2 regions of the Pseudomonas sp. ASL4 genome follow, and region 1 is predicted to be linked to the other one. Evidence: riboswitches for the same ligand, from Rfam matches in the RefSeq annotation. Region 1 holds a riboswitch; the other holds the start of a gene.
The links. A riboswitch is a leader RNA that binds a small molecule or an ion and turns the genes downstream of it on or off. The one in region 1 is predicted to bind cobalamin.
Positions count from the first base shown of each region.

Region 2: it holds a riboswitch for cobalamin, as region 1 does, so the genes downstream of both, cobO (cob(I)yrinic acid a,c-diamide adenosyltransferase) here and AC1MEW_RS22670 (CbtB domain-containing protein) in region 1, are expected to answer to the same signal.

Region 1 is NZ_CM155280.1:5,022,279-5,026,486, forward strand. Features, by position in the region: gene cobN (cobaltochelatase subunit CobN) at 1-753, opposite strand, end outside; gene cobW (cobalamin biosynthesis protein CobW) at 757-1,830, opposite strand; cobalamin riboswitch at 1,927-2,139, opposite strand; cobalamin riboswitch at 2,361-2,589, shown strand; gene AC1MEW_RS22670 (CbtB domain-containing protein) at 2,708-2,899, shown strand; gene AC1MEW_RS22675 (CbtA family protein) at 2,911-3,618, shown strand; gene AC1MEW_RS22680 (cobalamin biosynthesis protein) at 3,615-4,028, shown strand; gene cobM (precorrin-4 C(11)-methyltransferase) at 4,125-4,208, shown strand, end outside.
Region 2 is NZ_CM155280.1:6,200,631-6,204,838, reverse strand. Features, by position in the region: gene AC1MEW_RS28375 (PQQ-dependent sugar dehydrogenase) at 1-944, opposite strand, end outside; gene AC1MEW_RS28370 (hypothetical protein) at 1,015-1,599, opposite strand; cobalamin riboswitch at 1,753-1,985, shown strand; gene cobO (cob(I)yrinic acid a,c-diamide adenosyltransferase) at 2,066-2,677, shown strand; gene AC1MEW_RS28360 (cobyrinic acid a,c-diamide synthase CobB) at 2,674-4,074, shown strand; gene bluB (5,6-dimethylbenzimidazole synthase) at 4,071-4,208, shown strand, end outside.

The sequences.
Region 1 (4,208 bases):
CTCGACCACTGTCAGGCAGCCGGGCTCTTTCAAACTGGCCAGCGCTATCGGCAACGGGTTCAGCCCCGCCGCCTGCAAACGCTGGCAGAAAATATCGATGAAACCGGTGTTCGCCGCCTGCAAATGCGAGCGATAGAACAGCACCGCCGCCACCGGTTGATCAGCCTGCCAGTCGGCTTGCCAATCGCTCAGTTCAGCGGGGCTTTTATTCGGGTGGTAGATCGCGGTGCGCGGCAGGGTTTGCGGCTCGGCCCAGGCGTAATCGCGATCCAGCCAGCGATTGGCCAAACAGCGGAAAAAATCCAGGGCGTTGGCCATGCCGCCCTGACGCAGAAACTGCCACAGACGATCGCGGTCTTGCGCGACGACGGTGCTCAAGTCGCTGAGCTCGGGGTCCGGGCGGTCATCGCCGGGCACCAGAATCAGTTGCACACCCCGCTCGGACAGCTCGACGAGCCGCTCGACGCCGTAACGCCAATAGGCGATGCCGCCGTGCAGCGAGATCAAAATCACCTTGGCGTGACGCAGCACTTCGTCGACGTACAAGTCGACCGAAGCGTGATTCTGCACCTGCATCGGGTTAGCGAAGCGCACGCTCGGGTAGTCATCGGGCAACTGCTGCGCCGCTTCGGCGAGCAGCGCCAGGCTGGAATCGCCGCTGCACAGGATCACCAGTTCGGCGGGGGTTTGTCCGAGGTCGGCAATGTTGTCATCCGACACGAAACCGCCGGGCTGGGTCCTAAGCAAATGCATGGCTTAAACGCTGAGCGCGGCGCGCAATTGCGCTTCGAGTTGAGCGGCATCCAGTTCCTGGCCGATCAACACCAAACGGGTGGTGCGCGCTTCTTCGGCGCCCCACTGACGGTCGAAATGCCTGTCGAAACGCGTGCCCACGCCCTGGATCAGCAAGCGCATCGGCTTGTTCGGGATCGCGGCGAAGCCTTTTACGCGCAGGATGCCGTGCTTGACCACCAGTTGGGTCAACGCATCCATCAGCAGGCTTTCGTCGGCTTGCGGCAGCTCGATGGAGATCGAGTCGAAGGCGTCGTGGTCATGATCATCATGGTCGTCATCACCTTCACCGTGGTGATGGTCGTGATGGCTGTGACGGCTGTCGATGTGTTCTTCGGAACCGGCGCCGAGGCCGATCAGCACGTCCAACGGCACGCGGCCGCTGCTGGCTTCGATGATTTTTACTGCGGGCGGCAGTTCTTCGGCGACTTCAAGGCGCACGCGGGCCAGGTCTTCAGGGCTGATCAGGTCAGCCTTGTTGAGGATGACCAGGTCGGCGCTGGCCAGTTGGTCGGCGAACAGTTCGTGCAGCGGCGATTCGTGGTCCAGGTTCGGGTCGAGTTTGCGCTGGGCGTCGACTTGGTCCGGGAACGCGGCAAAGGTGCCGGCGGCCACGGCCGGGCTGTCGACCACGGTGATAACAGCGTCAACGGTGCAGGCGCTGCGGATTTCCGGCCACTGGAAGGCTTGCACCAGTGGTTTTGGCAGGGCCAGGCCCGAGGTTTCGATCAGGATGTGGTCGAGGTCGCCGCGACGGGCCACCAATTCGCGCATCACCGGGAAGAATTCTTCCTGGACGGTGCAGCACAGGCAGCCGTTGGCCAGTTCGTAGACGCGGCCGTTGGCTTCTTCTTCGGTGCAGCCGATGGAGCACTGCTTGAGGATTTCGCCGTCGATGCCCAGCTCGCCAAACTCGTTGACGATTACCGCGATGCGGCGACCTTGCGCGTTGTCGAGCATATGGCGCAGCAAGGTGGTTTTGCCCGAGCCGAGGAAGCCGGTAACGATGGTGACGGGGAGTTTGGCCAGTGTTTTCATCGGATGCCCTTTGGCAAGGTGGCGGGCAAACGGGACGACGACCGCGGCGAAGGATGCGCGGAAGATTTCGCCACCGGATCACCCCGCCCGGTTGTAGTGAGAATTCGTTTCGAGGCAGGTCTCCTGGCTGACGGTGTGCCTGTCGTTAGACTGGCGTTTGCTGCGCCTTCCCGCGGGCTCCATGGCTGGAGCGTGCAGTGGCGTGGCAGCGAACATCACCGTTCACAGTTGCGGGGGCAGCCGCGGCATCGACCGCGTTCCCTTCTTAGCTTCGGCAAACGCCGAAGAACCTCGAAAGCGCAAGGCTACGCATGGTGTGGGGGCGGGTCAATGTTCATGAGACGCTAGCGATCCCCTGTGGCGAGGGAGCTTGCTCCCGCTCGGCGGCGAAGCCGTCGCAAGACTTGCTTGCAACATTTGTCTGAAGGAATGAAGGGGGTCGCTTCGCAACCCAGCGGGAGCAAGCTCCCTCGCCACAAAAGCTAACTGAGAACCCTTGCCAATTGACTCCCCCGCCCCGCCCATGGTCTCCTGTGCGCCTTGTTACGGGTGCCCTTCACAGGGTGAAACGGGAAACCGGTGAATCATGTGCTTTACTCTAAAGCCATGTCAGTCCGGTGCTGCCCCCGCAACGGTAAGCGAGTGAAGAATCAGATCCACTGTGCCAGCAGTTCGGCATGGGAAGGCGATTCTTGCAGGTTCCGGCGTAAGCCTTGACCCCTCGCGAGCCCGGAGACCGGCCCGCAACACAAAGTGACCAGTACGATCACTGAATAACAAACCCGCGGTGGGCGGGCGCTGTTTAAGTCTCTGCGCGCACGCTCGCAGGGGTTTGCATGCGCTCTATTCACCCGCTGACAGACCAGAGGGAAGCGCCATGTCGATCATCAGCAGCACCGACCACAGCACTGCAAGCACCACCACAACCCTGAGCCAACGCCTGACCGCCGCCGCTTGCGCGTCGATCCTCGGCGCGTGCCTGGTGTATTTCGCCGGTTTCTCGCACATCGAAGCGGTGCACAACGCTGCGCACGATACCCGTCACAGCTCCGCGTTCCCGTGCCATTGAGACCTGCTGACATGATCAAGCGTATCGCTCAAACCGCAGGTTTCACCGGGCTGCTCGCCGCCCTGCTGCTGACCCTGCTGCAAAGCTTCTGGGTCGCCCCGCTGATTCTTCAGGCGGAAACCTACGAAAAATCCGAACCTGCCGCCGCTGTAGCTCACGAGCACACCGAAGGCGCCATGGCTGCTCACACCCACGACGCCGAAGCCTGGGAGCCGGAAGACGGCTGGCAGCGCGTGCTGTCGACCACCGGCGGTAACCTGGTAGTCGCGGTTGGTTTTGCGCTGATGCTCGCCGGCCTGTACACCTTGCGTGCACCGACCAAAACCGCTCAAGGCCTGCTCTGGGGCCTGGCCGGTTACGCGACGTTTGTGCTGGCGCCGACCCTCGGTCTGCCGCCGGAACTGCCGGGCACTGCCGCCGCCGATCTGGCGCAACGGCAGATCTGGTGGGTCGGCACTGCGGCTTCTACCGCTGTCGGCATCGCGCTGATCGTGTTCAGCCGTCACTGGCTGATGAAAATCTTCGGGGTGGCGATTCTGGCGGTACCGCATGTAATCGGCGCGCCACAACCGGAAGTCCACTCGATGCTGGCCCCGCAAGCCCTGGAATCTCAGTTCAAAATCGCTTCGCAGTTGACCAACGTGGCGTTCTGGCTGGCCCTGGGCCTGATCAGCGCCTGGTTGTTCCGCCGCAAAAGCGATGGCCAATACCACGCATGACGGATAACAGCGCAGCGCCGACCTTAGTGGTCGGCCTGGGCTGCCAGCGCGGCTGCCCCGCCAGCACGTTGCGGGCGCTGTTGGATCAGGCATTACAGGCGCATCAAATCGAACTTCATGCGATCAAGGCCCTGGCCAGCATCGACCTGAAACGTGATGAGCCTGGCCTGATCGAATTGGCCGCGCAGCTTGGGCTAGAAGTGATGTACTTCAGCAGCGAACAATTGGCCGGTTATCAGCCACAGCTCAGCCACCATTCGCAGATCGCCTTCGAACGCACCGGCTGCTACGGCGTAGCGGAAAGTGCCGCCCTGGCACTCGCCGAACACTTGGCCCAGGCACCGGCGAAGCTGCTGATTCCCAGGCAAAAATACGCTCAGGCCACCCTCGCATTGGCCAGTGCCGCGTAAAAACCCGATAATCCCCACCTTCGATCATGAGCAATCTTCATCTGAAGCCTTGCACAGCCCTTTTTCTCACAGACTCTTTTTTCAAAGGAACGGACGATGACCGTCTACTTCATTGGCGCAGGTCCCGGCGACCCGGAACTGATCACCGTCAAAGGCCAGCGGCTGATTCGCAGCTGCCCG
Region 2 (4,208 bases), 1.2 Mb from region 1:
CGCACATCGATGTGTTGCCCGTAATAACTGAACGGCCAGCCATAAAACGCGCCGTCCTTGACCGAGGTGATGTAGTCCGGCACCAGATCACTGCCGATTTCATCCCGCTCGTTGACCGAGGTCCAGAGCGCACCGCTGTTCGGTTCCCAGTCCATGCCGTTCGGGTTGCGCAGGCCCGAGGCGAAGATCCGGTGATTGCCGGTGGCACGATCCACTTCCCAGATCGCCGCGCGACCTTCTTCGGCCGCCAGGCCATTTTCGCCGACGTTGCTGTTGGAGCCCACCGTCACGTACAGCTTGCTGCCGTCCTTGCTGGCGATGACGTTTTTGGTCCAGTGATGGTTGATCGTGCCGCCCGGCAGATCGGTGACCTTAATGGGCTGTGACTTGATCGTCGTATCGCCGGTTTCATAGTGGAAGCGCAGCAGGCGATCCGTGTCGGCGACGTACAGGTCATTGCCGACCAGGGTCATGCCGAATGGCGAGTTGAGGTTTTCCAGGAATACCGTGCGGGTTTCGGCCACGCCATCGTGGTCCTTGTCCCGCAGCAGCGTGATGCGGTTCGGACTCGGTACGCCGGCACCAGCGCGGCCCATGACTTTCGTCATCACCCAGCCGCGAATGCCTTTGCTGTCATCGGGTTTGGGCGGTGCGTTGGTTTCGGCCACCAGCACATCGCCGTTGGGCAGCACGTAGAGCCAACGCGGGTGATCGAGGTTTTCGGCAAATGCCGCGACCTGCGTCCCTGCGGCCGCAATGGGTTTGGCGCCGGCCGGCCAGCCGATCGCCGGGGCGATGTTGACTGTCGGGATCAGGGTCTTGTTCGGTTCTGGCAGCTTGGGCGACGGTCCGGTGCCGTCCGAGACTTGCAGGCTGGAGGATTCACCACAGGCGGCGAGCCCTCCGGCGAGCGCTATGACGAGAACGAACTGAAGCTTGAGCATGCTGATCTTCTTCCCTATGAATGCATTGTCTTAATTATAGAGAAGAGAAAAGACGCGATGGTTCAACCCGTCAACCACGGGCCTCTTTGAACAGTACGGCGATACCAGGGTGATAGTTGCCGGCTTCGTTGCGCAACTTGCGATAGGCGTAAGGGAAATACCAGGCCACGGCGCAGGTGTGTTCCTTTTGCAGGTCGTCGACCATGTCCTGGAGTTCTTCCGGGGTGGCGCTGTGCTGGGCTTTTTGTGGCGCGGCGAACAGGCAGCCGAGTTTCAGGTCGCTGGCGTGGCTGATTCGCTTCGCCTCGCTGGTGATATCGGCCAGGGCTTGCGTCAGATTCAGGCTATTGACCCTTGGCCAACGCTGGGTGGCCTGAATAAAAGCGCGAGCTTCGCTGCTGGCAATCAACAAATCGGCTCGGGCATTGCGTTCGCCTTCTTCGGTCTGTTTGCGGCTCGGCGTCTGTTGCAACGTGACCATTTCGGCCATCCACGCGGCGGCCGAGAGCAGCCCGAGGTTGGCTTTTTCGTCGAACCAGTAAGGTGTGTCGTTATCGCCGCGCACGGCGTTGTAACGGTCGATACAGTCAAACCAGCGTTCCAGCAGCGGGCGCAGGAATTCCAGCTTCGGATTGCTGATGATCATGCCTTGCATGTGGCTCACCCTTGTTATTGTGTTGTGAGTTGTGGCTCTTTGATATCACTGCTGGGAGTGTGGCGCAAGATTGGCGTCAGTAAGTTGATCGACGGCAGTTTTTCGCCGGATGGCGCCCCGGCTTTAATTGACGCTCCACCCCCAACCCTCTAACCTTCGCGGCTTGTTTCAGGTGCTCTGTGACCGCGGTCGACAGAGTGAAACAGGGAAGCCGGTGAGTGATTTCTTCCATAGATGAAGAACCACGATCCCGGCGCTGCCCCCGCAACGGTAAATGAGAGAAAGCTGCGCCTGAGCCACTGTGTCTTAACTCGACATGGGAAGGCGCGCAGCCAGGCGTAATGCCGCTCATGAGCCCGGAGACCGGCCTGATCCATCCAGCGGCATCACGGTGGGCGATGCCAGGCTTCTTGCCATCTATTCTTGTGCCTGCCCGCCGTTATCCAGCCTCAACGGAGAGCTCCCCATGACTGATACCCCCGATCGTGACGAACGCCACCTGGCGCGCATGCTGCGTAAAAAAGCCGTGATTGACGAACGCATCGCCAATTCGCCGAACGAATGCGGCCTGCTGCTGGTGCTGACCGGCAACGGCAAAGGCAAAAGCAGCTCGGCCTTCGGCATGCTCGCCCGTTCCATGGGCCATGGCATGCAGTGCGGTGTGGTGCAGTTCATCAAGGGGCGCAACAGCACAGGCGAGGAGTTGTTCTTCCGCCGCTTCCCGGAGCAAGTGCGTTTTCACGTGATGGGCGAGGGCTTCACCTGGGAAACCCAGGACCGCCAGCGTGACATCGCCGCCGCCGAAGCCGCGTGGGCCGTGTCCCGCGAGTTGCTGCGCGATCCGTCGATTGGCCTGGTGGTGCTTGATGAGCTGAACATCGCCCTCAAACACGGTTACCTCGATCTCGATCAAGTCCTCAGCGACTTGCAGGCCCGTCCGCCGATGCAACACGTGGTGGTCACCGGTCGCGGCGCCAAGCCGGAAATGATCGAGCTGGCCGACACCGTCACCGAAATGAACGTGATCAAACACGCGTTCCAGGCCGGGATCAAAGCGCAAAAAGGCGTCGAGCTGTGAATCAACCACGTCATTGCCCGGCGGTACTGATTGCCGCGCCGGCCTCCGGTCAGGGCAAGACCACTGTCACTGCTGCGCTGGCCCGTTTGCATCGCAATCAGGGGCGCAAGGTGCGCGTATTCAAATGCGGCCCGGACTTTCTCGACCCGATGATTCTCGAGCGCGCCAGCGGTGCGCCGGTCTATCAACTGGACATGTGGATGGTCGGCGAGCAGGAAAGCCGTCGGCTGTTGTGGGAAGCGGCGGGTGAAGCGGACCTGATTCTGATCGAGGGGGTCATGGGCTTGTTCGACGGTACGCCATCCAGCGCTGACCTGGCGCGACACTTCGGTGTGCCGGTGCTTGGCGTGATCGATGGCACCGCCATGGCTCAGACCTTTGGTGCGTTGGCCCTGGGCTTGGCGCGTTATCAGCCGGACTTGCCGTTTGCCGGCGTGTTGGCTAACCGCGTCGGCACCTTGCGTCATGCGCAATTGCTTGAAGGCAGCCTGACCGAAGGCTTGCGTTGGTACGGTGCGTTGTCCCGGGAAACCGGGATCGAACTGCCGAGCCGTCACCTCGGGTTGGTGCAGGCCAGCGAGTTGAATGATCTCGATCTGCGCCTCGATGCGGCGGCCGATGCGTTGGCCAGTAGTTGCGAGGTGGCGCTACCACCGGCCGTCGAATTCGCCGCCCCGGATGTGATCAGCGCCGAGCCGTTGCTGGCGGGTGTGCGCATCGCCGTGGCCCGTGACGAAGCGTTCGCCTTCACCTACGGTGCGAGCCTGGATTTGCTGCGGGCGATGGGTGCCGAGTTGGCGTTTTTCTCGCCGATCCGCGACACCGAGTTGCCGGAGGCAGACAGCCTCTATCTGCCCGGCGGCTACCCTGAACTGCACCATGTCGCCCTGTCGCAAAACACTTCGATGCTCAACGCTATTCGCGCACACCATGCGGCGGGCAAGCCATTGCTGGCCGAGTGCGGCGGCATGCTGTATCTGCTCGATTCCTTAACCGATGTCGACGGCACTCGCGCTGAACTGGTCGGCTTGCTGGCGGGGGATGCGGTGATGCAAAAACGTCTGGCGGCGTTGGCGTTGCAAGCGGTCGAGTTGCCCGAAGGTTTGTTGCGCGGGCACACCTATCATCACTCGTTGACCAGCACTGAGCTTGAGCCGATTGCCCGGGGCCTGAGCCCGAATGGCGGGCGCGGGGCGGAGGCGGTTTATCGTGAGGGGCGGATGACAGCCTCTTATGTGCACTTTTATTTCCCGTCGAATCCGTCGGCGATTGCCGCTCTGTTTGCGCCTGATCTTGAGGCCGCCTTCGCGAGCAAGCCCGCTCCCACAGTTGACCGCGTTTCGTCAGGCAGCACGCCATCTAATGTGGGAGCGGGCTTGCTCGCGAAGCGGCCATGACCGACAACGCCTTCTCCGAAGCCGAACGCGCCGCCGTCTACCGCGCCATCGCTGAACGCCGCGACATGCGCCACTTCAGCGGCGGCACTGTCGAGCCTGAATTGCTGCGGCGCCTGCTCGAAGCCGCGCACCAG